4 regions of the Streptomyces ferrugineus genome follow, and region 4 is predicted to be linked to each of the others. Evidence: riboswitches for the same ligand, from Rfam matches in the RefSeq annotation. Region 4 holds a riboswitch; each other region holds the start of a gene.
The links. Region 4 has a riboswitch for cyclic di-AMP ahead of IM697_RS05485 (LysM peptidoglycan-binding domain-containing protein). Riboswitches for the same ligand answer to the same signal wherever they lie in the genome.
Positions count from the first base shown of each region.

Region 1: linked by a shared signal. The riboswitch ahead of IM697_RS41135 (transglycosylase SLT domain-containing protein) and the one ahead of IM697_RS05485 (LysM peptidoglycan-binding domain-containing protein) in region 4 are both predicted to bind cyclic di-AMP.
Region 2: linked by a shared signal. The riboswitch ahead of IM697_RS33930 (M23 family metallopeptidase) and the one ahead of IM697_RS05485 (LysM peptidoglycan-binding domain-containing protein) in region 4 are both predicted to bind cyclic di-AMP.
Region 3: linked by a shared signal. The riboswitch ahead of IM697_RS02550 (M23 family metallopeptidase) and the one ahead of IM697_RS05485 (LysM peptidoglycan-binding domain-containing protein) in region 4 are both predicted to bind cyclic di-AMP.

Region 1 is NZ_CP063373.1:9,266,163-9,273,057, forward strand. It holds gene IM697_RS41120 (CHRD domain-containing protein) at 1-959, opposite strand, end outside; gene IM697_RS41125 (polyprenyl synthetase family protein) at 1,120-2,130, opposite strand; partial or broken gene IM697_RS46060 (POT-type proton-dependent oligopeptide transporter) at 2,416-2,856, shown strand; gene IM697_RS45275 (hypothetical protein) at 2,898-3,044, shown strand; cyclic di-AMP (ydaO/yuaA leader) riboswitch at 3,722-3,906, shown strand; gene IM697_RS41135 (transglycosylase SLT domain-containing protein) at 3,912-4,628, shown strand; gene IM697_RS41140 (HAD family hydrolase) at 4,661-5,491, opposite strand; gene fahA (fumarylacetoacetase) at 5,817-6,895, shown strand, end outside.
Region 2 is NZ_CP063373.1:7,591,958-7,598,852, reverse strand. It holds gene IM697_RS33940 (M16 family metallopeptidase) at 30-1,397, shown strand; gene IM697_RS33935 (M16 family metallopeptidase) at 1,394-2,782, shown strand; cyclic di-AMP (ydaO/yuaA leader) riboswitch at 2,996-3,159, shown strand; gene IM697_RS33930 (M23 family metallopeptidase) at 3,173-3,958, shown strand; gene IM697_RS33925 (GntR family transcriptional regulator) at 4,147-4,842, shown strand; gene IM697_RS33920 (HPr family phosphocarrier protein) at 5,023-5,304, opposite strand; gene IM697_RS33915 (bifunctional acetate--CoA ligase family protein/GNAT family N-acetyltransferase) at 5,484-6,895, shown strand, end outside.
Region 3 is NZ_CP063373.1:533,758-540,652, reverse strand. It holds gene lhgO (L-2-hydroxyglutarate oxidase) at 1-810, shown strand, start outside; gene trmB (tRNA (guanosine(46)-N7)-methyltransferase TrmB) at 1,362-2,216, shown strand; gene IM697_RS02560 (PrsW family intramembrane metalloprotease) at 2,414-3,748, shown strand; gene IM697_RS02555 (aldo/keto reductase) at 3,797-4,741, opposite strand; gene IM697_RS02550 (M23 family metallopeptidase) at 4,866-5,891, opposite strand; cyclic di-AMP (ydaO/yuaA leader) riboswitch at 5,903-6,060, opposite strand; gene IM697_RS02545 (PP2C family protein-serine/threonine phosphatase) at 6,294-6,895, opposite strand, start outside.
Region 4 is NZ_CP063373.1:1,148,684-1,155,578, reverse strand. It holds gene IM697_RS05505 (Ppx/GppA phosphatase family protein) at 1-379, opposite strand, end outside; gene IM697_RS05500 (DUF501 domain-containing protein) at 437-964, opposite strand; gene IM697_RS05495 (FtsB family cell division protein) at 998-1,474, opposite strand; gene eno (phosphopyruvate hydratase) at 1,570-2,850, opposite strand; gene IM697_RS05485 (LysM peptidoglycan-binding domain-containing protein) at 3,194-3,874, opposite strand; cyclic di-AMP (ydaO/yuaA leader) riboswitch at 3,879-4,071, opposite strand; gene IM697_RS05480 (LysM peptidoglycan-binding domain-containing protein) at 4,280-5,305, opposite strand; gene IM697_RS05475 (cytochrome P450 family protein) at 5,472-6,797, opposite strand.

The sequences.
Region 1 (6,895 bases), 8.1 Mb from region 4:
ACGGTGTTCAGCCGCAGGATCTCGGCGGTGTCGGCCAGCAGGCCGTGGTGCCTGCCGGACTGAGTGGCCTTCAGGTCCAGCTCGGGGATGTTCTTGTCGCCGTTCGGGGTCCTGGAGACGACGGCCCCGGTCACCGCGCTGCCGTCCCGCGCGATCCACTGCGGCGTACCCGAGTTGGGCGCGACGAAGGAGTGCGCGATACGGCCGCCCAGTACGGCGCTGACGTCGCGCTGGGCGAAGGCGTACCCGCCGCCCTCGGCCGGCTTGCACTCGTAGATCTGCTTGCCCTTGATGACGGACGCCTGGAAGTTGTCGAGCGCGTCCCGGAAGTCGAACCCGGCGACGGTGACCTTGTGGAGCTGACCGCGGACGGCGCCGCCCGGGAACTCGGCCGTGTGCAGGTTGGCGTAGAACGAATTCGGTTCGGTCTTCAGGGCGTTGAGGAGGGCGGGGTCCTTCACCTTGACGGTGCCGGTGAGGCTGTGGCCGTTGCCTTTGCTCTTGTTCTTGCTCTTGCTCTTGCTCTTGCTCTTGTCGAGGAGGCCGCCGAAGTCGACCTTGATGCCGCCGTTGGTGCCCTTGGCGCCCTGGTGGATGTGGAGGGCGGTCGGCTTGCCGGTGCCGCGCCAGGTGACGGCGACGGACACCTTGTCGCCCTTGACCTTCACGAACTGCAGAGCGGCTCCGTCCTCGTCCCCGACGGCAGGCCCGCCCTCGACGGGAACCTCGTTGGCCCCGCGCAGGCCGGCGGCCAGGATCGTGCCCCCGGTGCCGCCCTCGGCGGTAGCGCTCTGGCTCACGATCCCCTGCGTGTCGCCTCCGGCGTGGCCCGCGTGGTCGGCGCGGCTGCCTCCGGCGGCGAAGGCGGGAATCACCGTGGCGGCGACACCGCCGGCGGCGGCCACCGCGACGGCGGTGACGATCAGGCTCTTATGGCGCTTCGAGAACGTCGTCTTCATACCCATGATTCTGTTTTCTCCCCGTAATGCGGCTGACGCCCCCTGCGTCAGCTTCTGGGCATGGGTACGGAGACGATCTCAGTTTGGACTCAGTCCAACTTTGTGACGTGCGCCACTATGCCGACCGCGTTCGCGGCCGGGCCGACGGGGGCGAAAAGCCCTAGCCGGCCCGATGCACCACCGCGTCGCACAGCTCCATCAACGCGGCCTTGGCATCGACATCCGGCAACGGCGCCAGCGCGGCCCGCGCGTCCTCGGCATACCGCACCGTGTCCCGCCGAGCCTGCTCCAACGCGGGGTGCGCCCGCAGCGCGGCCAGTGCCTCCGCGTGTCGCGCGTCGTCGTTCAGATCGGAGTCCAGCAGCTCGCACAGCGCGATGTCCTCCGCCAGCCCCAGCCGCTCGGCCCGCTCCCGCAGCCGCAGCACGGGCAGCGTCGGAATGCCCTCACGAAGATCCGTCCCCGGCGTCTTCCCGGACTCGTGGGAGTCGCTCGCGATGTCCAGTACGTCGTCCGCGAGCTGGAAGGCGACCCCCAGCCGCTCCCCGTACTGGGTCAGCACATCGACCACCGTCTCGTCGGCGCCCGACATCATCGCCCCGAAGCGGCACGACACCGCCACCAGCGACCCGGTCTTCCCGCTCAGCACATCCAGGTAGTGCTCGACCGGGTCCCGGCCGTCCTGCGGCCCCGCGGTCTCCAGGATCTGCCCGGTGACCAGCCGCTCGAACGCCTCGGCCTGCACCCGCACCGCCTCGGGCCCGAGGTCGGCCAGGGTGTGCGAGGCCCGGGCGAACAGGAAGTCGCCGGTCAGTACGGCGACCGAGTTGCCCCAGCGGGTGTTCGCGCTGTCGACCCCGCGCCGTACGGCCGCCTCGTCCATCACGTCGTCGTGGTACAGCGTCGCCAGATGGGTGAGCTCGACCACCACCGCCGAGGGCACGACACCCGGCGCATACGGGTCGCCGAACTGCGCGGTGAGCATCACGAGCAACGGCCTGAAGCGCTTTCCACCCGCCCGCACCAGATGCTGGGCGGCCTCGGTGATGAAGGGGACCTCACTCTTGGTGGCTTCGAGCAATCCCTCCTCGACAGCCGCCAATCCGGCCTGGACATCGGCTTCCAGAGCCTGGTCCCGCACGCTCAGCCCGAACGGCCCGACGACGGTCACGAGGGGTCTCCTGTCTGCTGGTGTCTACTGGCGGTTACACGGTTTGTCGATAGGTCGCTGCCATCACTCAAGTCAGCGTATCCGGTCACGTTTCGATCACCGATGCCGCCCACCCGTCCACCACAGGCGGTATCGGATCACGGCCGGTATTTTTTTGATCACCTGATAAGGCCGGATAAGCATCGACTTATAGGGAAGTAGCGGTCCGTATCCCGAACCGAAGTCGATGGTGAAGCCGGGAGCGGGCCCACTCCTGGCGACGACTGGGGGCGCTCCTCGTCCCCCTTCTCGTCCCTCGGCATGCAGCCATCCTGGTGCTCTGTTTCGCCGACACGGTGGCCCACGGCGGTATGGGCATGTCGGTCGGACCTGATCGCCTGCGGCCACTACGCCATGGCGGTGCCGGCCGCCGCCATGACCCGGGCAGGCCTCGGCCTGATCAGCGCCGGCACCGGCCTCCTCAAGCCCAACGTCGCCACCTTGGTCGGCAAGCTCTACCGCACGGACGACGACCGCCGCGACACCGGCTTCGCGCTCTACTGCATGGCGATCAACATCGGCGTCTTCGCCGGGCGCCGTCATCCGGCCGGACGGAAGCATGCCGCCCCCTTCGCGCCGGCCCCGGACTCCCGCACCCTCGAAGGACCCCCGTCGCGCCGGACGACCCGCCTGATCGTCACGGGCCTCGCCGCCACCGCCGCCGTCGTCGCACTGTGGGCCCACATGGGGCACCGCCGACCTCGGGGCACTCCTCCGACGCCCCCCTCATGCCCGTCTGGTGGATCGTGGGTTCCCACCCGCTGCTCGGCCTCGGCGACGCCCTCCTGGAGGCCTCCGGCATATCGGCCACGCCCGGGCTCGCCGTGATGGCCGCGGCGCCCTGGCCGCGCCGCACGACGCACCAGGTGCACTGACCGGACGGGGATCCCGCTCATGCGCATCCGTACGTCCTTCCCCTACGAGACGACTCACCACGACCTGCGGCGCGTCCCGCCCCGTACGGGACCCGCCTCGTCGAGGCGATCGTCACCCTCTGCTCCACGGACGATCACCATGACAACGACGTGCACTACAGGGGAGGTTCCGTCCTCGTAGTCGACACTCAGGGGCGCGAACACCGGCGGGAGGAGGACGCACACTCGGTGCGCCTGGAGTGCGAAGTGGGTGAGGAGACCTCGGTGTTGACCCTGGCCGCCTTCGAGGAAGCGGAGCAGCCGGCGCCGCTCGGCGTGAACTCCCCCATCACTCATCTACATGGAGGGCGAAGAGGTCGTTTTCCTCCGGACACGGGAAAAACGGACTCCACGGACAGCCGATTAAAGGCGAGTTGGAGGCATTGCCCGATTTGCCATTCTTGTGATCGCCAGTGAATTGGGTCACTCACGCCTGCCCGAGGGGTCAGCCGGACGCACCCCCTTCCACCCTTGCGTCGAACGCGAGTTGAGACTTGGCAACCGCAAAGGATCAAGCGCTCCATTCCCCTCAGACCATGGTCAATCCGCACGTCAGGCAGCCATGGCACTTGTTCCGGGCATATGCTCTCGCATACGTTCCCGCTCGTCGGGCGGACGCCGAATCCTGCCGCCGCCCGAGTCATCCATCGACGCAACTCACACACGCACGGCAGGAGCGGGGGACCCAGGTAAGTCGCCGGACCGGACGCCTTGATGGCGCACCGAACCGGCTAGGGGTGAAGTCGCACCGTCGCACGGCGGCGCGGCCGGGCATCTCCCGCCCGAACCCGACAGCTCACCTCGCAGGCGACGGAGAGGAACAGCGCCATGCCCCGAGGCAAGCACCGCCGCCCCCGCACCAACCCGCTCACCCGCCGCGTCGCCATCGCCGGAACCGGCACCGCCGCCCTCGCCCTCCCGCTCCTGAGCGCGACCGGCGCGGGCGCCGCAGAGCCCACCGCGGCCAAGCCCGGCTCCGTCACGTACACCACGAAGAAGGGCGACACGCTCTACGGCATCGCGGACCGCTACGACGCCCGGGGCGGCTGGAAGCAGCTCTACAAGGACAACCGCAAGGTCATCGGCGACGACCCGCGGCTGATCCACCCGGGCATGGACCTGAAGGTCCGCGCGACGAAGAAGGCGTCCGCACCGAGCAAGGCGTCCGCGCCCGCCAAGCAGTCCGGCGTCGCCAAGGCCACTCAGTCCTCCGTGAAGTCGTACCCGAACAACCTCGACGGCTGGATCCGCAACGCGCTGGACATCATGCAGCAGAACGGAATTCCCGGGTCGTACGAGGGCATTCACCGCAACATCCTCCGCGAGTCCTCCGGCAACCCGCTGGCCATCAACAACTGGGACTCCAACGCCGTGGCGGGCACCCCGTCCAAGGGCCTCCTCCAGGTCATCGACCCCACCTTCGCCAGCTACCACGTGCCGGGAACGGTGTACGACCCCTTCGACCCGGTCGCGAACATCGTGGCCGCGTGCAACTACGCGGCCGCGCGTTACGGCTCGATCGACAACGTGAACGGCCCGTACTAGGCCCTCACCGGACCTATCGCCCCAGGTCGCCCCTATGGGGCGAAATCGACCAATCTGCCCGCGAAGAGCCTCTCGAGGACGACGGCGATGCCGTCGTCCTCGTTCGAGAGGGTGATCTCGTCGGCGATCGCCTTGAGTTCGGGATGCGCGTTGGCCATCGCGACACCGCGGGCCGCCCAGTCGAACATGGGGATGTCGTTGGGCATGTCACCGAAGGCGACGGTGTCGCGCGGACCGAGACCGAGATGCTCGGCGGCGAGCGCGAGACCGGTGGCCTTGGTGATGCCGCATGGCTGGAGTTCGACGGTGCCGGGCCCCGACATGGTGACCGTCGCCAGGGAGCCGACCACCGAACGCGCCGTCGCCGCCAACTCGTCGTCGGACAGGCTGGGATGGCGCAGCAGCACCTTGCTGATCGGCTCGCACCACAGGTCGTCCCGGTGCATCACGCGCACGGCGGGCAGGGTGGGGTGCGGCATCAGATACCCGGGTTCGATGAGCGTCAGCCCGTCGACGCCGTCCTGGTCGACGGCCGCGTACACCTGCCCCACCTCGGCCTCGATCTTGCCGAGCGCGGTCTCCGCCAGCTCCCGGTCCAGCGTCACGGACCACAGCAGACGGTCCGCGCCGGCGTCGTACAACTGCGCGCCCTGTCCGCACACCGCGAGCCCCCTGCTGCCCAGGACGTCGAGCAACGGCCGCACTCTGGGCGCCGGCCTGCCGGTCACGACGAGGTGCTGGGCACCGGCCACCGCCACCCTTGCGAGCGCTTCGAGGGTCCGATCGGAGAGCGTGTCGTCACCGCGGAGCAACGTCCCGTCCAGGTCAGTGGCGATGAGTGAATATGCGATGGGTGCTGCCATGATCAGAGAATACGGACAGGACGCCCCAACGACTCGACCTGAACCGGACGGCTGCTGTGTTCACATCTGTTGACACCTGTTCCGGTTCCGCTTCTGTCTCCACGCGTACAACTTCCTTTCGTTTGTTGCGATTTCACCTCAGCGAAGGCGTGGCGGGCTCCCCGAGGGCGATGTCACGGCCACCGATGCGCCCAAAGCCACGCCGACCTGCTGATTCACCGGGCTCGGCGACGCGGGCGCCGCACTGCCCAAGACCGGCGGCTCACCCGTAACGTGTGGCCCGACCACATGGCATACGGAGCGGATGAGAGTGAGGCAGTACCCCATGCCCCCCTTCGATCTCCCCGAGGGCGACCCCTTCGGCACGCACAACCTTCCGTACGGCGTCTTCTCCCTGCCCGGCTCGGACTCCGCGCGACGGGTCGGCGTCCGGCTCGGCGACCACGTCCTCGACGCGGGCAAAGCGGCCTACGCGCTCGGCTCGCCGTACGCCCCGCTGCTCGCCCAGGGCTCCCTGAACCCCCTGCTCGCGGCCGGCCGCACCACCTGGTCGGACGTACGGCGCGCGCTGACGGCCTGGGTGACGGTCCCGGCACACCAGGAGGCCGTCCAGGACCTCCTCCATCCCCTCTCCTCCGTGACCCTGCACCTCCCCTTCGAGGTCGCGGACTACGTCGACTTCTACGCCTCCGAGAACCACGCCCGGAACGTCGGCCAGATCTTCCGCCCCGACGCCGCGGACTCCCTGACCCCCAACTGGAAACACCTGCCCATCGGTTACCACGGCCGCTCCGGCACGGTCGTGGTGTCCGGCACCGACGTCGTGCGGCCCTCGGGCCAGCGCAAGGCCCCCACCGATCCGGCGCCGGTCTTCGGCCCGTCGGTCCGCCTGGACATCGAGGCCGAGGTCGGCTTCGTGGTCGGCACTCCGTCGCGGATGGGCAGGCCGGTGGCGCTCGGCGACTACCGGGAGCACGTCTTCGGCCTGTGCCTGCTCAACGACTGGTCGGCACGCGACATCCAGGCCTGGGAGTACGTCCCCCTCGGCCCCTTCCTGGGCAAGTCCTTCACCACGTCGGTGTCGGCGTGGATCACCCCGCTGGACGCGCTGGAGGAGGCGCGGGTGGCACCGCCGGAGCGCACCCACCCCCTGCTGCCCTACCTGGACGACTCCGGCTCCGAGACCGAGCCCGGCGGCTACGACCTGCGTATCTCGGTGGCCGTCAACGGCCATGTGATCGCCGAGCCGCCCTTCTCCACCATGTACTGGACCGCCGCCCAGCAGCTCGCCCATATGACCGTGAACGGCGCCTCCCTGCGCACCGGCGACCTGTACGGCTCCGGCACGGTCAGCGGCCCCACGGAACGCGAGCGCGGCTCGCTGCTGGAGCTGACCTGGAACGG
Region 2 (6,895 bases), 6.4 Mb from region 4:
GTGCACGCGACCGGAAGGACACCTTGCCCATGGGTCACACGGCCACACCGGAGGCACAATCCGGCGGCCTCACCGCGACGGAGCACCGCCTGGCCAACGGCCTGCGCGTGGTGCTCTCCGAGGACCACCTCACGCCGGTCGCCGCGGTCTGTCTCTGGTACGACGTCGGCTCCCGCCACGAGGTCAAGGGCCGTACCGGACTCGCCCACCTCTTCGAGCACCTGATGTTCCAGGGATCGGGGAGCGTGAAGGGCACGGGTCACTTCGAGCTCGTCCAGGGCGCGGGCGGCTCGCCGAACGGCACCACCAGCTTCGAGCGCACCAACTACTTCGAGACCATGCCCGCCCACCAGCTCGAGCTCGCGCTCTGGCTGGAGGCCGACCGCATGGGCAGCCTCTTGGTGGCACTCGACCAGGAGGGCCTGGACAACCAGCGCGACGTCGTCAAGAACGAGCGCCGTCAGCGCTACGACAACGTCCCGTACGGCACCGCCTTCGAGAAGCTGACCGCGCTGCTGTACCCCGACGGACACCCGTACCACCACACGGCGATCGGCTCGATGGCCGACCTGGACGCGGCGAGCCTGGAGGACGCGCGCGCGTTCTTCCGCACCTACTACGCGCCCAACAACGCCGTCCTGTCCATCGTCGGCGACATCGACCCGGACCAGACGCTCGCCTGGGTCGAGAAGTACTTCGGCAGCATCCCCTCCCACGACGGCAAACCGGCACCGCGCGACGGCTCCCTGCCCGACACCATCGGCGAGCAGCTCCGCGAGGTCGTCGAGGAGACCGTCCCCGCGCGCGCGATGATGGCCGCCTACCGCCTCCCCCATGACGGCACACGCGAGTGCGACGCCGCCGACCTGGCGCTGACCGTCCTCGGCGGCGGCGAGTCCTCCCGCCTGTACAACCGGCTCGTCCGGCGCGACCGTACGGCTGTAGCGGCCGGCTTCGGCCTGCTGCGCCTGGCCGGTGCGCCCTCCCTGGGCTGGCTGGACGTGAAGACCTCCGGCGACGTCGAGGTCCCCGTCATCGAGGCCGCCGTCGACGAGGAGCTCGCCCGCTTCGCCGCGGAGGGCCCCACCGCCGAGGAGATGGAGCGCGCTCAGGCCCAGATCGAGCGTGAGTGGCTGGACCGGCTCGGCACGGTCGCGGGCCGCGCCGACGAACTGTGCCGGTACGCCGTCCTGTTCGGCGACCCGCAGCTCGCGTTCACCGCCGTCAAGCGCGTCCTCGACGTCACCGCCGAGGAGGTCCAGGCGGTCGCCGAGGCCCGGCTGCGTCCCGACAACCGCGCGGTGCTCGTGTACGAGCCGGTCGCCGGCGAGGCCGAGGAACCGGAAGCCGCCGCCACCGACGGCACCACCGACGAGAACGAGGAGTCGGCGCAGTGACCGAGCTCGCCAGCATGGAGTTCCACCCGCAGCCCCAGGCCGGCGCGCCCCGGCCCTGGGCGTTCCCGGCACCCGAGCGCGGCAAGCTCGACAACGGCCTGACGGTCCTGCGCTGCCACCGCCCCGGCCAGCAGGTCGTCGCCGTGGAGGTGCTCCTGGACACGCCCCTGGACGCCGAGCCCAAGGGCCTCGACGGCATCGCCACGATCATGGCGCGCGCCCTGTCCGAGGGCACCGACAAGCACACCGCCGAGGAGTTCGCCGCCGAACTGGAGCGCTGCGGCGCCACCCTCGACGCCTACGCCGACCACCCCGGCGTCCGCGTCAGCCTCGAGGTGCCCGTCTCCCGCCTGCCCAAGGCGCTCGGCCTGCTCGCCGACGCACTCAGGGCACCCGCGTTCGCCGACGCCGAGGTCGAGCGCCTGGTACGCAACCGGCTCGACGAGATCCCGCACGAGCTGGCCAACCCCTCGCGTCGGGCCGCCAAGGAGCTCTCCAAGGAGCTGTTCCCGCCGACCTCGCGCATGTCCCGCCCGCGCCAGGGCACCGAGGACACGGTCGCCGGCATCGACTCCGCGGGCGTACGCGCCTTCTACGAGCGGCATGTACGGCCCGCCACGTCCACCGTCGTGGTCGTCGGCGACCTCACCGGCGTCGACCTCGACGCCCTGCTCGGCGACACCCTGGGCGCCTGGACCGGCTCCCCGGGCGAGCCGCGCCCTGTCCCGCCGGTGACCGCCGACGACACCGGTCGCGTCGTCATCGTCGACCGCCCCGGCGCCGTCCAGACGCAGCTGCTGATGGGCCGGATCGGACCCGACCGGCACGACCGCGTGTGGCCCGCGCAGGTGCTCGGCACCTACTGCCTCGGCGGCACCCTCACCTCCCGTCTGGACAAGGTGCTGCGCGAGGAGAAGGGCTACACCTACGGGGTGCGCGCCTTCGGCCAGGTCCTGCGCTCCGCCCCGGACGGCACGGGCGCGGCCATGCTCGCCATCAGCGGCTCCGTCGACACCCCGAACACCGGCCCGGCCCTGGACGACCTGTGGAAGGTCCTGCGCGGTGTCGCCACCGAGGGGCTCACCGACGCCGAGCGGGACTTCGCGGTGCAGAACCTCGTCGGGGTGGCGCCGCTGAAGTACGAGACGGCCGCGTCCGTGGCGAACACGCTGGCGGACCAGGTCGAGCAGCACCTGCCCGACGACTACCAGGCGACGCTGTACCAGCAGCTCGCCGCCACCGGCACCGTCGAGGCCACGGCGGCCGCCGTGAGCGCCTTCCCGGTGGACCGGATGGTGACGATCCTGGTCGGCGACGCGGCCGAGATCCGGGAGCCCGTCGAGGCCCTCGGCATCGGCGAAGTCACCGTGGTGGCAGCCGAGTAGAGGACGAGCCCGCCGCCGGACGGCGGCACGCGCGCGTAGGGGCCCTGGTGACGCGAGAGTCACCAGGGCCCCTTTATGCCCGAATTGAGGAGAGGTTGCCTGTCTGGCCTGTGGGATGCGCTACAAAAACCCTGATCCGTTTGGGGATTGAAAGGCGCCCCGCTTAGCGTCTTCCGGGCTGTCCGTCAGGCAGTGCGCCGCACCCGCGGCACCGGACAGCCATCGCCGAGTCCCCGTACGGCGCGAGCCAGGGGAGCCGGGGACCCACCCGAAGTCCCTGGGGTGAATCGGACGCCCGCGCAGCCGCGAGGGGGTCCGTAGGAGACCTTCCTGCTCCGAACCCGTCAGCTAACCCGGTAGGCGAGAAGGAAGGAAAGGACCAGCCACTACATGGCGTTCACCTGCGCCACCGGGAAGAGTCGCCCCACCGGGAAGCATCGCCGGCCCAGCCGGTTCGAGCGCTCCACCGCCCGCGCGGCCGGCGTCGCCGCGATCACCGCCACCGGTGTCATGGGCACCCTGGCGGCCCCGGCGCTCGCCGCCGAGCCCGCCGCGGAGCAGACCGGCCTCATCCCCGTCATCACCGTCGACAACTCGATCGCCGACCAGCTCGACGCCCAGGCCGCCGCCCAGGAGCGGGCCGCCAAGGAGGCCGCCGCCGCGAAGCAGGCCGCACAGGAGGCCGCGCGCCTCAAGGCGGCCGAGCAGGCCAAGCAGGAGCGCGAGGCCAAGGAGCGCGCCGCCCGCGAGGCCGAGCGCAAGCGTCTGCTGTCCTACGTCGCCCCGATCTCCGGCTCGTACATCTCCACGGGCTACAAGTCCGGCGGCGCCGTCTGGTCCTCCGGCAGCCACACGGGCGTCGACTTCCACGCCGCCAGCGGCACCGCCGTCCAGGCGGTCGGCTCCGGCACCGTCGTGGAGGCCGGCTGGGGCGGGTCGTACGGCAACAACATCGTGATCAAGATGAACGACGGCACGTACACCCAGTACGGCCACCTGTCGTCCATAGGCGTCTCGGTGGGCCAGACCGTCACCCCCGGCCAGCAGATCGGACTGTCCGGCGCCACCGGCAACGTCACCGGACCGCACCTGCACTTCGAGGCCCGCACCACGTCGGAGTACGGCTCCGACATCGACCCGGTCGCCTACCTGCGCTCGCACGGCGTGAACGTCTGACGCCCGCACCGCGCCCGCGCGAAGCCCCGGCTCACCGAGCCGGGGCTTTCGTCCTTTCCGGGCGATCTCCTGACCAAAAAATATCCATGGATTCCGGTCCGCCGTCGGAAATTCCGGCCGGTTGCCATAGAGTCACTGGGAACACGTCATTCGTCGACGTTTCACGGGGATTAAGGCGGAGGTCGCTCATGCGTATTCCGGCGCATTCGGTGTGCACGGCGATTCGGGACGACATCGTCGCCGGTGTCTACGAGCGCGGCAGCCGGCTCACCGAGGAACTGCTCGCGCGCCGCTACGGCGTCTCCCGCGTCCCCGTGCGGGAGGCCCTGCGCACCCTGGAGGCGGAGGGCTTCGTGGTGACCCGGCGGCACGCGGGCGCGTGCGTCGCCGAACCCACCGAGCAGGAGGCCGCCGACCTGCTGGAGATGCGCACCCTCCTGGAGCCGCTCGGCGCCGCCCGGGCCGCCCAGCGGCGCACCGAGGCCCATCTGAAGGTCCTGCGCGGCCTGGTCAGGCTGGGGCAGGAGCGGGCCAGGCGGGGAAACAGCGACGACCTGCGCTCCCTGGGCGGCTGGTTCCACGAGACGCTGGCCCAGGCCTCCGGCAGCCCCGCCATGACCTCGATGCTGACCCAGCTGCGGCACAAGATCGCCTGGATGTACTCCGTGGAGGCGCCGGTCAACCCCGTGGAGTCCTGGACCGAGCACGGCGCGATCGTGGACGCGGTGGCGCGCGGCGACGGCGAGCGCGCCCGCGCGATGACGGCGCTGCACACCGAGCGCGCGCTGTCCGCGCACCGGCTGCGGTTCGGCTCCGGCGGTGAGCGCACGGAGCGTGTGAGGAATTCGCAACATGCCGTAAACATGCCGAGCCTGCGGCATTAACACAGGCGCCGTATACAAAGAGGAGTTATTCGGCGACGGTGAATTTCCGCTGCCCTTTTTCGGATCAGCTGCCACTGTGCCGTGAATTCCGGCGAGGTCCGAACGAAAACAGCGAAGCCGCGCCCGCCGGAAAGACGGACGCGGCTTCACCGCTTGCTTGCGGAGTCCCGCTCAGGTCGTTCAGACCGTCTCGGGCAGCTCCTCGAGGCCCTCGGAGACCAGCTTCGCCAGACGGTCGAGAGCGACGTCCGCACCCTCGGCGTCGGAGGCGAGGACGATCTCCTCGCCGCCCTGGGCGCCCAGGCCCAGGACGGCGAGCATGGAGGCCGCGTTGACGGGGTTGCCGTCGGCCTTGGCGATCGTCACCGGGACGCCTGTGGCCGTGGCGGCTCGGACGAAGATGGAGGCGGGGCGGGCGTGGAGGCCCTCGGCCCAGCCGACGTTGACGCGGCGCTCAGCCATGTGATGCTGCCCTTCGGTGTTCAGGGTTGTCTAGACCAGTTTCCCACACTCGTGAAGCATGCCGGAACGGGACGAACGTCCCCTCCCAAGTGACCGTCGGGTCGCGGCCTCGACCCGACGTGACGTCCTGAACAGACTGCCCCGCGCCGTTGTCGTACGCGAGCCGTACTCTGGGCCCCATGCAGAGCGCCTCGGACCGGCACGAGTACCCCGCCCACTGGGAAGCCGACGTGGTGCTGCGCGACGGCGGCACCGCACGCATCCGCCCCATCACCGTTGATGACGCCGAGCGCCTGGTCAGCTTCTACGAGCAGGTGTCGGACGAGTCGAAGTACTACCGCTTCTTCGCGCCCTACCCGCGACTGTCCGCCAAGGACGTCCACCGCTTCACGCACCACGACTTTGTGGACCGGGTGGGACTCGCGGCCACGGTGGGCGGCGAGTTCATCGCAACCGTACGCTACGACCGGATCGGCGCCGACGGAATGCCCGCGTCGGCACCCGCCGACGAGGCCGAGGTCGCCTTCCTCGTCCAGGACGCCCACCAGGGCCGCGGCGTCGCCTCCGCCCTCCTCGAGCACATCGCCGCCGTCGCGCGCGAGCGCGACATCCGCCGGTTCGCCGCCGAGGTGCTGCCCGCCAACACCAAGATGATCAAGGTGTTCACCGACGCCGGGTACACCCAGAAGCGCAGCTTCGAGGACGGCGTCGTACGCCTGGAGTTCGACCTGGAGCCCACCGACCGCTCGCTCGCCGTGCAGTACGCGCGCGAGCAGCGGGCCGAGGCGCGGTCCGTGCGCCGGCTGCTGGTGCCCGGCTCCGTCGCCGTCATCGGCGTGGGCCGCACGCCCGGCGGGGTGGGCCGCTCAGTCCTCGGCAACATCAGGCAGGCCGGGTTCACGGGGCGGCTGTACGCCGTGAACAAGGCGTTCCCGGAGGACCTCAAGGATCTCGACGGAGTGCCCGCGCACCGCTCGGTGCGCGAGATCGACGAGCAGGTCGACCTCGCGGTGGTCGCCGTGCCGGCCGCGTACGTCCCCGACGTGGTCGCCGAATGCGGCGAGCACGGCGTGCAGGGCCTGGTCGTGCTCTCCGCCGGGTACGCCGAGAGCGGGCCCGAGGGCCGCGGGCGCCAGCGCGAACTCGTCCGGCACGCACGCGCGTACGGCATGCGCATCATCGGCCCGAACGCCTTCGGCGTCATCAACACCGCCGCCGACGTACGGCTGAACGCCTCCCTCGCCCCCGAGATGCCCCGCCCGGGCCGCATCGGGCTGTTCGCGCAGTCCGGCGCCATCGGGATCGCCCTGCTGTCCCGGCTGCACCGGCGCGGCGGCGGAGTGACCGGTGTCACAGGAGTGTCGACCTTCGTGTCGTCCGGCAACCGGGCCGACGTCTCCGGCAACGACGTCCTGCAGTACTGGTATGACGACCCGGACACCGACGTCGTGCTGATGTACCTGGAGTCCATCGGCAACCCGCGCAAGTTCACCCGCCTCGCCCGGCGTACGGCGGCCGCCAAGCCCCTGGTCGTGGTGCAGGGCGCGCGGCACGGGGGAGCGGCACCGCAGGGCCACACCGTACGGGTCAC
Region 3 (6,895 bases), 610 kb from region 4:
GAGCCCGAGGTGCGCGGACTCGCCGCGATACACGTCGGGACGACGGGCGTGTGCGACTTCGTCGGGGTCGCCCGGCAGCTCGCCGAGGCGTCCGGGGCGGAGATCCGGTACGGCGCGGAGGTCGAGCGCGTCGACCGGCGGGCCGAGCTGGGGGTCGCCGTACGGACCACGCGCGGGGACGTCGTGCGGGGGCGGGTGCTGGTGAACTGTGCCGGGCTGTACTGCGACGAGGTGGCCCGGATGACGGGGGACGAGCCGGAGGTGCGGATCGTGCCGTTCCGGGGGGAGTACTACTCGCTGGCGCGGCCCGAGCTGGTGCGGGGGCTGGTGTATCCGGTGCCGGATCCGGCGTTTCCGTTCCTCGGCGTGCACCTCACGCGCGGGATCGACGGCGGTGTGCACATCGGGCCGAACGCGGTTCCGGCGCTGGCCCGGGAGGGGTACGGGTGGGGTGTCGTACGGCCGCGGGAGGTCGGGGCGACGGTGGCGTGGCCCGGGGTGTGGCGGATGGCGCGGCGGCACTGGCGGTACGGGGCGGGGGAGCTGCGGCGGTCGGTGTCCAGGGCGGCGTTCACGGTGGCGGTGCGGAGGTTGTTGCCTGCGGTGACGTCGGATGATCTGGTGCCGGCGGCTGCGGGGGTGCGGGCGCAGGCGGTGCTGCGGGACGGGGGGCTGGTGGATGACTTTCTGATACGGGAGGGGGCTCGGGCGGTGCATGTGCTGAATGCGCCGAGTCCTGCGGCGACGGCTTCGCTGCCGATCGGGCGGGAGGTGGCTCGGCGGGCGTTGGCGGTGTTGGAGGGGGTGTGACGCCGGGTGTTTCTCGCCCCCGCCGCCCCTACCCGTCCCATCCTGAAGGGGCGCTGCCCCTTCGACCCCCACTGGGGCTGCCGCCCCAGACCCCGCTCCGGCCCCTAAAGGGCCTTGTCCTCAAACGCCGGACGGGCTGGATTGCGCGGGCCGGCGTTGGAAGGCGGTGGCCAGTGGGTGGATGGGTGGGGGTTGGGGATGGTGGGTGCCCGTCCTCAGGCACTGGGCGGGCTGGATTGTGCGGATCGGTGTTGAGGGGTGGCGTCCAGTGGGTGGATGAGGGCTCGGGATGGTGAGAGCCAGTCCTCGGGCGCTGGACGGGCTGGAGGGTGCCGGTCGGCGATGAAAATGGCGCCCAACGGGCGGGCGGGGCTCGGGATGGTGGGAGCCCGTCCTCGAGCGCCAGACAGGCTGGATTGTGCCGGCCCGTGCTGAGAGCAGGGCCGTGGGAGCCCGTTCCTCCGGCGCCCGACGGGCTGGACGGTGTGGGGCGGTGTTGAGACGTGCCCCCGGGCCGCTGCCCTCATCCGCCCCGTAAAATCGACCTCACTGTGTCTGACTCCCTCAACGCCGCCGATGCCCCGCAGCCCGCCGCCACCCCAGGTCAGCCCGAGAGCCGGGGGGAGGCCCTGGGGCATGTTCCCGGTGTCTCCGTTCGGCATAGCCGGGCCAAGGGGGAGCCGCGGTTTCCGGATGGGCCCAAGGCCGATCCGGCCGGGTCGCACTTTGAGCGGCGGATCCGGAGTTTTCAGCCTCGGCGGAGCAGGGTGACCGCGGGGCAGGCGGATGCGTTGCAGCGGCTGTGGCCCAAGTGGGGGCTGGACATCGACGGGCAGGGTGTCTTCGATCTCGGTGAGCTGTTCGGGAACGGGAATCCGGTCGTGCTGGAGATCGGGTTCGGGATGGGGGAGGCGACCGCGCAGATGGCCGCCGGGGACCCTGACACCAATATCCTCGCCGTCGACGTGCACACCCCGGGGCAGGGAAATCTGCTCAATCTCGCCGATCAGAACGGGCTCACCAACATCCGCGTGGCCAACGGCGACGCCATCATCCTGCTGCGCGAGATGCTCGGCCCCGACTCCCTCGACGGGCTGCGCGTCTACTTCCCCGACCCCTGGCCCAAGAAGCGCCACCACAAGCGCCGACTCATCCAGCCCGAGTTCCTCAGCCTGGCCGCGACCCGGCTGAAGCCCGGCGCCCTGGTGCACTGCGCCACCGACTGGGAGCCGTATGCCGAACAGATGCTCGAAGTGCTGACCGCGCACCCCGGCTTCGAGAACACCCAGGCCGACGGCGGTTTCGCGCCCCGTCCGCGGTTCCGGCCGCTGACCCGTTTCGAGGGCCAGGGACTGGACAAGGGTCATGTGGTGAACGACCTGCTCTTCCGCCGCGTACAGCGGTAGGAGCAGCGGACAGAACATCGCGAAGAACAGCAGCGATCAGCAGCTATCAGCACCGATAGACACAGCACCGACAGACACCCGATACACATCCGATACACACCGATACGCACCGTTCCAGACAGCAAACCCCCATCGGCGCCCGTGCCCTCCCCTCGCGCTGCTGCGGGCGGCGCCCCTGCCTCGTTAGGGTCAATGCCGTGGCCACCTGCCCCCCGTACCCGACGCAGCCCACCGGTCCCACCGGCGGCGCACTGCGGCACGCGCACTGGTGGCAGAAGCGGTGGGTGCGGTACGGCGCGCTCAGCACCCTGCTCGCGCTCTCCGGGCTGGTCATCCTCGCCCTGGTGCGTGAGCAGACCGGCACCGAGGGGTTCCTGGTCGGGCTCGGGCTCGCGGTGCTGCCCGTGCCGCTGCTCGTCGCCGCGTTCCGCTGGCTGGACCGGGTCGAGCCGGGCCCGTGGCGCAATCTGCTGTTCTCCTTCGCGTGGGGTGCCTGCGCGGCGGCGCTGATAGCGATCGTCGCCAACAGCTTCGCGACCAGATGGATAGCGACCGCGACGGCCGATCCGTCGCATGCGGACACCCTCGGCGCGACCGTCATAGCGCCCGTCGTGGAGGAGATGGCGAAGGCCGCGGCCGTCCTGCTCGTGTTCCTCTTCCGACGGCGGGACTTCACCGGGATCGTCGACGGCGTGGTGATAGCGGGCGTCACCGCCACCGGTTTCGCCTTCACCGAGAACATCCTCTACCTCGGCACCGCCTTCGGCACCGACCAGCTCTCCGGCGACAGCGGCATCGCCTCCGTCACGGCGGCGACCTTCTTCGTCCGCGTGATCATGTCGCCCTTCGCGCACCCGCTCTTCACCGTCCTGACCGGCATCGGATTCGGCATCGCCGCCCTGTCCGGCGACCGGCAGCACGTGCGGCGTGTGCTGCTGCCCCTGCTCGGGCTGCTGCTCGCCATGGGCATGCACGCCATGTGGAACGGCTCCTCCGCCTTCGGCGAGTACGGGTTCTTCGCCGTGTACGCGGCCTTCATGGTGCCCGCGTTCGGGCTGCTGACCTGGCTGGTGATCTGGACCCGGCAGCGCGAGCTGAGGACCGTGCGCGAGGAACTGCCGGCGTATGTCGCCGCCGGGTGGCTGGCGCCGGGCGAACCGTTCGCGCTGGGCTCGATGCGGGACCGGCGGGTGGCCCGGCAGTACGCGCGACAGCGTGGCGGGCGCGATGCGGCACGGGCCGTGGCGCAGTACGAGGCGTACGCCACGTCGCTGGCGTTCCTGCGGCACCGGGGGCGCCGTGGGCGGGCCGGCGCGGACTTCGTCGTACGGGAACGGGAGTTGCTGCACGAGCTGTGGGGGCGCCGGGAGTCCGCGCGGCCGGCCCTGCAGCACGCGGTGGCCGCGCGGGCTTGGGCGGCGTACGGGTACGCGCCGCCCGCCCACTGGCAGCCGCCCGCCACCTGGCAGCCCTACGGGCACGGCTCCCAGCCGACGGCGCCGTACCCCGTGTACAACCCGTACCGGTCGTAGGGACCACGGGTTCCGGGCGGTCCGGCACCGCCGGACCGCCCGTCGAGGTCAGGCCGACGCCGTCGTCAGCCGCTCCAGGTCCTCGTCCGTCAGCGTCAGCTCCGCCACTCCCAGCAGCGCCGGCAGCTGTTCCGGCGTGCGGGCCGACGCGATGGGCGCCGCGACCGTGGGCCGGGACGCGAGCCAGCCCAGGGCCACCGTGGCCACCGGGGCCCGGTGGGACCGGGCCACCTCCTCCAGCGCGGCCAGCACCCGTCGGCCCCGCTCCGTCTGCGCGTGCTTGGCGGCGCCCCGGGCGCGCGGGCTGTCCACCGTCGTACCGGTGCGGTACTTGCCCGTGAGGAAGCCGGACGCCAGGGCGTAGTACGGGACCGCCGCCAGGCCCTCGCGCTCGGCGAGGTTCTGCAGGGAGCCTTCGTAGGTGTCGCGGGAGACCAGGTTGTAGTGGGGCTGGAGGGCGACGTACCGGGCGAGGCCCTCACGGTCGGAGAAGGCGAGGGAGGCCGCCAGGCGCTCGGCGGAGATGTTGGACGCGGCGATGTGCCGCACCTTGCCCGCCTCCACCAGCTCGTCCAGCGCGCCGATGATCTCCTCGACCGGCACGTCCGGCTTGTCGAAGTGGGTGTAGTAGAGGTCGATGTGATCGGTGCCGAGGCGGCGCAGGGAGGCCTCCGCGGCAGCCTTGATGTTGGCCGCGGTCAGGCCCTGGAAGTCGGGGTGCTGGCTGACCTTCGTGGCGATCACGACGTCGGAGCGGTTGCCGCGCGCCTTGAGCCACTTCCCGATGATGGTCTCGGACTCGCCGCCCACGTTGCCCTCGACCCACGCCGAGTAGGAGTCGGCGGTGTCGACGAAGTTGCCGCCCGCCGCGGTGTAGGCGTCGAGGACGGCGAAGGACCGGTCCTCGTCGGCGGTCCAGCCGAAGACGTTGCCGCCGAGGCAGAGCGGGTGGACCTCGAGGTCGGAGGAGCCGAGCTTGCGAAGAGAAGTCATGTTCTTCGCCAACCCTCGTGTCAGAAGCCGGTATTCCGCACACGCCGAAACCGGCAGTCCTGACGTCGGGGGGTCGCCGCCAGGACCACCGGGGATCGGAAGTCGATGCCCGTCGAGGGGTGTGTCAGGGGGTGAGGCCCTTGCCCCGCAGCCACGCCATCGGGTCGATGCCGTTCGAGCTGCCGTCGGGGTGCACCTCGAGGTGCAGATGGGCGCCGGTGACGTTGCCCGTCGCGCCCACGCGGCCGATGACGTCGCCGGTGTTGACCTTCTGGCCCACGCTGACGCTGATCGACGACTGGTGCGCGAACCACAGCTCGGTGCCGTCGTCCAGGGTGAGCACGGTCTTGTAGCCGTACGAGCCGTCCCAGCCGGCGAAGGTGATCGTGCCGGAGTGGATCGCCTTGATCAGCGTGCCCGTGGGGGCGGCGAAGTCCAGGCCCGTGTGGTAGCCGGAGGACCAGTAGGCGCCGGCCTGCCCGAAGGTCGAGGTGATGGTGTACGAGGAGGTCGGCAGCGTGTACTGCTTGGCCAGCTCGGCGAGGCGCTCGGCCTCGGCCTTCTTGCGGGCCTCCTCCTCGGCGGCGGCCTTCGCGGCGGCGGCCTTGGCCTCGGCCTCCTTCTCCGCCTTGGCGGCCGCGGCGGCGGCTTCCTTCTCGGCGGCGGCGACGGCGGCCGCGGCGGCCTTGGTGTCGATCTGGTCCTGCTGGAGCTCGGCCTGCGCGATGATCCGGCTGCGCAGCGCCTCGCCGGCGTCGGAGGTGCCCTGCGTGGTCTCCTCGGTGGCCTCGCCCACGGTGCTGAGCGCGGTGCCGGCGTCCTCGGCGGGAGCGGCGTCGTCGTCGGAGATCAGGGGCAGGTCGGGGATGGTGATGGCGACCGGCGGCTTGCCGCTCTGGGCGCTGGCCATGCCGCCCGCGCCGACGGCGGCTATGACGCCGACGCCGAGAACCGTGGAGCTGCGGGCGAGTCCCCCGCCGCGCTGCTTGCCGACGCGATGCCTGCCACGTGCCGGGCGAATGGACTCCGCGGTGGGGTTCCACTCCTCGAACGGGCCCTCGTCGGTGCGGTAGCGGTCGTAGCCGAAGGTGTCGGTGCTGCGCTGACTCGGCACGAACGGGGCTTGCGTAGCAGGCCTGTTGGACGCCACGTGGGCGTACTCCTTTCCTTCCTTCTCGCCTACCGGGTTAGCTGACGGGTTCGGAGCAGGAAGGTCTCCTACGCGCGTATACCAGTCGTGGGTTCACGACGGCATCCGCGCGATTCACCCCAGGGTGGTGGTTCCCCGGCTCCCTTGCGGGATTCGGCGCGTGCGCACGGAGCCGACTCTTGTGACGGCTGGGACGACCGCGCTGCGTTATCGAACGTTAATAGACGCGGGGTGCGGATTCCAAGCTGTTCCGCTTGATCATTAACTATTTTCGCCTGGACTTACGGGTCATCAACGGCCTAATTCGGGCGAGTTGGCCTGGACTCAGGAGTCACACAGGTATTGACGGTGTGTCAGTTGTTATGCGGAGGGCGGTCGACCGATCACCTCGGGTGACAACGATCAAGGTCGTCGTACGGCCATGAGGGCCATGTCGTCCGCCATGCCGCCCGCGGAGTGCCGGCGCGCCTCCGCCGCGAGCACGCCGAGCAGCGCGGCCGGCTCACGCCGGGCGTTGGCGCGCCCGGCGAGTCCCGCCTCGGGGTCGTAGAACCGCCCCTTGTCGTCGCGCGCCTCGGACAGCCCGTCGGTGTACAGCAGCAGCGTCGCGCCGCCCGGGAAGCCGGCCTCGTCGGCCCGGTCGGGCCAGGCGCCGAGCTCGCTCATGCCGAGCGGCAGCGCGGGTTCGGTGGCGGGCAGCGGGCATACGGTGCCGTCGGCGTACAGCAGCAGGGGCGGTGGGTGCCCGCGGTTGACGAGCCGTACGGTGCCGTTGCCGTGCGGCAGTTCGGCGAGCACGACGGTGGTGAACCCCTCGCGGGAGTCGACGCCGTCCCGCCTCGTCCGCTCCCGCGCCAGCGCCCGCTCCAGCCGCTGCGCGATCGCCTCCAGGGTGGCCTCCTGCTCGGCGGCCTCCCGAAAGGCGCCGATGACGACGGCGACGGCCCCGACCGCGCCCATTCCCTTCCCCTGCACGTCGCCCACGACCAGCCGCACCCCGTGCG
Region 4 (6,895 bases):
TCAGTTCCCTGGTGGCTCCCGTGAAGGAGAACTCGGCCTCCTGATCGCCGGTGATCACCTCGGGCTCGACGCCCAGGATCTCCATGACGCCGCGCACGAAGTCGTCCCGGTTCTCGGCGTCCCGGGAGGCGGACGTCGCGACGAAGCGCAGCCGTTCGGCGCCGTGCTCCTTGATGATCGCCGCGTAGTCACGGCACGCGGCGAAGGTCCGCTCCAGCGCCTGAGGGGCGAGCCGCCCCGTACGGTCGACGCCCTGGCCGAGCCGCACGATGGTCATACGCCGGTCCAGATCGACGAGTTCGCCCGTGACCGGGTCGACATCGGCGACGAGGAGCCGGATGGAGTTCGTACCGCAGTCGATGGCGGCGACGCGGGTCATGGGGTGCCCTTCCGATGTGCGGGACTGTCTTCGAGCTGTGTTTGAGGACGAGGCCCTTCAGGGGCCGATCTCGGTCGGCACCACACACGGCCCCTTCAGCCACCACTCCGGCAGCATCGCGATGGCCTCGTCCCCCAGCGGATTCACCCCCGGCCCGGCGGCCAACGAGTGCGCCACCAGCACATGCAGGCACTTCACCCGATCCGGCATGCCGCCCGCGCTCGGAAACCCGGTCAGCTCCTCGATCTCGTCCCGCCGCCGGATGTAGTCCTCATGCGCGGAGCGATACGCCGCCGCCAGCTCCGGATCGCTCTCCAGCCGCGCCGTCATCTCCTTCATCACCCCGTTCGCCTCCAGCGTCCCGATCGCCGACGACGCCTTGGGGCACGTCAGGTAGTACAGCGTCGGGAAGGGCGTGCCGTCGGGCAGCCGGGGCGCCGTCTCGACCACGTCCGGCTGCCCGCACGGGCACCGGTGCGCGATGGCGCGCAGCCCGCGCGGGGGACGGCCGAGCTGCTGCTTGAACGCCTCGACGTCCGCGTCGGTGGGCTCGGTGCGCGGGGTGGGCGGCGGGGGCGATTGCATGCCTGTCTTTCCGTCGTTCTCTTCGTTCGGTTCTCACTGGTCGGCGGCGTCGGCCTTGTCGACCCCGTCCCAGATGTTCGCGTACCAGGGCCGGTCCGCCTCGCTCTGGTCGGTCCGCGACTTCTTCGCCGCGTCCGGGTCGACCACGATGAAACCGGTCTCCCCGGGCATCACATAGTGCAGCCGCTGCCGGATCTGCTGCTCGGCGTACGCGTCGTCCTGCCAGCGCGCCTTGAGGTCGCGCAGCTGCTCGACGCGCCGGGCGGCCTCCTCCCGCTCCCGCTGCATGTCGGCGATCTCGGCGCGCTGGGAGACGTACTGCCTCATCGGGTAGGCCAGCGCCACGACGAGGGAGCAGACCACCAGCGCGAGCAGCGCGGCGCGGCCAGTGAGCCGGGAGCGCCTGGCCTGCCGCTTGGTCTGGGAACGGTAGACACGGGCCGCCGTCTGCTCGCCGAGCAGCCGGATCCTGGTCGCGGTGGAGAAACGGTCCCGGTCCTTGACGGCCATCGGCTCTGCGCCTCCCCTTTCACGTGCGTACGTCCCCGCACACGGTACGGGACCGAGTACGGGGACGTACGTACGACGCTGCTCTAAGGCCTGTCTCAGCCCTTGAAGCGCGGGAACGCGCTACGGCCGGCGTACACCGCCGCGTCGTCGAGGATCTCCTCGATGCGCAGCAGCTGGTTGTACTTGGCGACGCGCTCGGAGCGGGCCGGGGCGCCGGTCTTGATCTGGCCGCAGTTGGTGGCGACGGCCAGGTCGGCGATGGTGACGTCCTCGGTCTCGCCGGAGCGGTGGGACATCATGCACTTGAAGCCGTTGCGCTGGGCCAGCTCGACGGCGTCCAGGGTCTCGGTCAGCGAGCCGATCTGGTTGACCTTGACCAGCAGGGCGTTCGCGGAGTTCTCCTCGATGCCGCGGGCCAGGCGCTCCGGGTTGGTGACGAACAGGTCGTCGCCGACGAGCTGGACCTTGTCGCCGAGCTTCTCGGTGATGGTCTTCCAGCCGGCCCAGTCGTCCTCGAACAGCGGGTCCTCGATGGAGACCAGCGGATAGGCCTCGACCAGCTCCGCGTAGTACTCCGTCATCTCGGCGGCCGAGCGGTCCTTGCCCTCGAAGGCGTAGGAGCCGTCCTTGTAGAACTCGGACGCGGCGACGTCGAGCGCGAGGGCGATCTGCTCGCCGGGGGTGTAGCCGGCTTCCTTGATGGCCTCGAGGATGAGGTCGAGGGCCTCACGGTTGGAGCCGAGGTTCGGGGCGAAGCCGCCCTCGTCGCCGAGGCCGGTGGCCAGGCCCTTGCTCTTCAGCACCTTCTTGAGGGTGTGGTAGACCTCGGTGCCCCAGCGCAGCGCCTCGGAGAAGGACTCCGCGCCGATCGGGGCGATCATGAACTCCTGGATGTCCACGTTGGAGTCGGCGTGCGAGCCGCCGTTCAGGATGTTCATCATCGGCACCGGCAGCAGGTGCGCGTTCGGGCCGCCCAGGTAGCGGAAGAGCGGCAGGTCGGACGCCTCGGAGGCGGCGTGGGCGACGGCGAGGGAGACGCCGAGGATGGCGTTGGCGCCGAGGGAGCCCTTGTTGTCGGTGGCGTCCAGGTCGAACATCGCCTGGTCGATCAGGCGCTGCTCGGTGGCGTCGTAGCCGACCAGCTCCGGGCCGATCTGCTCGATGACGGCGAGGACGGCCTTCTCGACGCCCTTGCCCTGGTAGCGGTTGGGGTCACCGTCGCGGAGCTCGATGGCCTCGAAGGCGCCCGTCGAGGCGCCGGACGGAACGGCGGCACGACCCGTGCTGCCGTCGTCGAGGCCGACCTCGACCTCGACCGTGGGGTTGCCTCGGGAGTCCAGGATTTCCCGGGCTACGACGACGTCGATGGACGGCACGAGCATCTCCTTCTGGGATGTGACGCGGGTACGCAGTGCGCGGTGCGTACTGCGAGACGAGCCTAACCGGCTCCGGGCGTCAGACCAGTGGTCGACCGCCCCGTGGACAGAATCGAGAGTAAATTGTTTCCGAACGGAACAAAAACACCGCCCGCGATGCGGGCACAAAAAAGCCCCGCCCCGGCGCGTACGGGGGAAGACGCACCGGGGCGGGGAGTTCGTGAGGGACGGGGGGTGACCCTCACGACACCTTCACTATGAGGTCCACGGATGTGAAGGCGCTGTGGTTCACCTGTCGGCCGCGTGTTTCCGCCGCCGCCGGCCCGCCCCCCGCACCTTCCTCTTACTTCAGGTGCAGCTGCTGACCCGGGTAGATCAGGTCCGCGTCCTCGACGATGTCCTTGTTCAGCTGGAAGAGCTTCTCCCAGCCGCCCTTGACGTCGCGCTCCTCGGCGATCGAGCTGAGGGTGTCGCCCTTGACGACCTTGTACTCGCCGTCGCCCTTCTTGACCTTCTTGCCGGTCGGGGTGGTGACGGTCTTGGTGCTCTTCTTGGCGGCCGGGCGGTCCGTGGAGCGGGAGGCCGACTGCTGCTCGGTGGAGCGCTCGGTGCTCTGCGAGGAGCCGCTCGCCGAAGAGCCGCTGTAGGCGGCGCTGGACAGGCCGGTGCCGCAGTGCGGCCAGGCACCCTTGCCCTGGCCGGCGAGGACCTTCTCGGCTATCTCGATCTGCTGGGCCTTGGTGGCCTGGTCCGCGGTGGAGGCGTACGCCGTGCCGCCGTACGCGGCCCAGGTGGAGGCGGAGAACTGCAGACCGCCGTAGTAGCCGTTGCCGGTGTTGATCGACCAGTTGCCGCCGGACTCGCACTGGGCGACGGCATCCCACTCGGACGCGGTGGCGGCGGAGGCGCTGCCGGCCGCCATCAGCGGGGCGGCGACGGCGGCGGCACCGGTGACGCCGACGACGGCGATGGCGCGAGCGGCCTTGGACGGACGACGGTGCTTGCCCTTGCTGGAAAACAGCATGGAGAGATCCCCTCACCGACGCCTGCGAGGTGAGCTGTCGGGTTCGGGCCGGTTGAGTTGCCCGGCCGCGCACCGCTGGTGTCCAGTGCGCGACTTCACCCCAAGCCGATTCCGGCCGTGCGGCCCCGAAGGGCCTCAACTGCCGGACCCGGCGCAAACCTTGGGTCCCCCGCTCCTGCCTACGGCGCTTTACGCGACGACTGTTCCCGTACGGCCGCCGGCAGGATTCGGCGTGACGGCTGTCGGGGCTCGCTCTGGTGGCGAGCGATCACGACCGTAGACACGCGATTCGCGGAATTACAAAGACGATCAGGGCTTCTGAGATCTATCTCTCACTGCTTTCAAAGCGGACATTAGCCGCGAAACATGACGCCAACTGCCGCCGCCTTTCGCCCTGTTCGACCGTTATTCGACGGGGACGTCCAGGGTCTGACCGGGGAAGATGTGGTTCGCGTCGGACCCGATGGCGTTCTCGTTCGCCTTGTACAGCGCGCGCCATCCGCCGTCGAGGTCAAGGGAGTCGGCGATCGAGGCGAGAGTGTCGCCCGAGCGGACCTGATACGAGGCATGGCGGCCGGAGGACTTGGTGGCCGCGTCGTCGGCCTTGCCCTCGTCGGCGCTGGGTCCACGATGGCGACCGGAGCCGGCCGCCGGAGCGTCGACCGCCCCGGTGTCGACGAGACCCCAGGAGCCCGCGTCCTGCCCCGGGTTGTCCTGATTGTCGTCCTCGGACGCCTCCACGGGAGAGCTGTCCGGCGACTGCGAAGGGGTTGATTCGGGCGACTTGTCGGACTTCGAGGATTTGTCATCCCGAGACGGAGAAGGTGTGGAATTCTCGGGCGATTCGGATGAATCGTCAGGCGTGCCGCTCGGCGAGCTCAAGGGGTCGTCGGATGGGGTGGACGCATCGGAGGAGTCGGATTCGCTCGACGAACCGGATGAATCCGAAGAGTTGGACGAGCCTGACGACCTGGACGAATCAAGCAAGCCGGATGATCCGGACACCTCGGAGGGTGAGTCCTCCGCCACACCGGTGTCGAGGTCGATCGCCCCGGACTTCTTGGTGAGCCCGTTGAGCACCGCACAGGTGCCCCAGGGGGCGGTGCCCTGGTCCGCGAGGATCTCCTGGGCCACGGCTATCTGCTGGGAGCGGCTGGCCAGATCGGGGCTGGCGGCGTAGTCGAGGCCGCCGTACTTCTCCCAGTCCTCCTGGGTCAACTGGAGCCCGCCGTACTGTCCGTTGCCGTCGTCGGCGCTCCAGGAGCCGCCGCTCTCGCAGTCGGCCACCTTGTCCCACACGGTGGCTTCGGCGGCGCTCGCGCCCGTGGCGCCGAGCAGCGGGATGGCGATTGCGGACCCGGTCACTCCGGCCGCGACGAGAAGAGCCGGAGCCTGACGGGGGCGACGGTGACGACCGTTCCCGGAGAGCATGCGGGGACCTTTCACGAGACAGCTGTGACCGCGGCGCGTGAAACCTGGCGCCGTCGTTGATCCGTGAACGTATAGGCAGACGATCACTTGTCACAAGTTAATGCCGCGCAGATCACGTGAAGATCACAGACATGAGTGCGTGTCATGTTCGCCGGGGTGGACGCACTCACCCAACTGGGGTGAACTCCACCGGAAGCGTACGCAGTCCGCGCATGATGAGCCCGCCGCGCCAGCGCAACTCGGCTGGATCCACCGCGAGTCGCAGATCCGGCAGCCGGGTCAGGAGTGTGGCGAGGGCGGTCTGGCCCTCCAGTCGGGCGAGCGGGGCGCCCAGACAGTAGTGGATGCCGTGGCCGTAGCCGAGGTGCTGGTTGTCGCGGCGGCCGAGGTCGAGGACGTCGGGGTCGGCGAACCGCTCCGGGTCACGGTCGGCGGCGGCCAGGACGACGAGGACCGGGTCGCCCGCTGCGATGTCCTGCCCGCCGATGGTGAGCGGTTCGGTGGCGAACCGCCAGGTGGCGAGCTCCACGGGGCCGTCGTAGCGCAGGAGTTCCTCCACTCCGGTCTCGAGGAGGGCGGTGTCGTGGGCGGCGAGGGAGGTCTGCAGACGGGTGCGCTGCTCGGGGTGGGTGAGCAGGGCGTAGGTGCCGTTGCCGATCAGGTTGACCGTGGTCTCGAAACCGGCGAACAGCAGGATGAAGGCCATGGCCGCGGCCTCGTTCTCGGTGAGGTGCTCACCGTGGTCGGAGGCGCGGATGAGCCCGGAGATGAGGTCCTCGCCGGGGTGGGGGGTGTCGGGGAGGGCCTCGCGCTTGCGGTGGATGAGGTCGGCCAGATACCCGCGCATCTTCTTCACCGACCGCGCGACCCCGCCCCGCGGGCCGCCCTGGTGCCGGATCATCATGCCCGCCCAGTCCCGGAAGTCGTCCTGGTCCTCGCGGGGGACGCCGAGCAGGTCGCAGATGGCGTAGATGGGGAGCGGGAAGGCGAACTCATGGATCAGGTCCGCGCTCCCCTTCTCCGCGAACCCGTCGATGAGCCGATCGGTCAGCTCCTGCACCCGTGGGGCGAACTCGGCGACCCTGCGGGGCGTGAAGGCCTTGGAGACGAGCCGGCGGAGCCTGGTGTGGTCCGGCGGGTCGATGTTGAGCAGATGCGTCATCAGCTCGGCCTTGCGCTCCCCGGGGATACCGGTCTTGCCCTTGGCGTGCGCGGGCTCGTCGTGGTGGGCCGGGTTCTTGGAGAGCCGGTTGTCGGCGAGGGTCTGCTTGGCGTCGGCGTACCGGGTGACCAGCCAGGCCTCCACCCCGCTGGGCAGCCGCGTCCGGTGCACCGGGGCGTGCTCGCGCAGCCAGGCGTAGGCGGGGTAGGGGTTGGCGGCGAACTCCCAGGTGAAGAGGTCGGGGGTTGCGGGGTGCGGGGTCTGGGGGTGCGGGGTCTGGGGGTGGGGAGTCGGGGGGTGGGGAGTCGGGGGGTGGGGCTGGTTGGTCACTCCTTGACGGTAGCGGGCGGGCGGTGCCGCACGCCGTGCGCGGTGGCGGCACCGAGCCGGTGCCGGGCACCGGGCAATGAGCCGATGCCAGGCGCCGG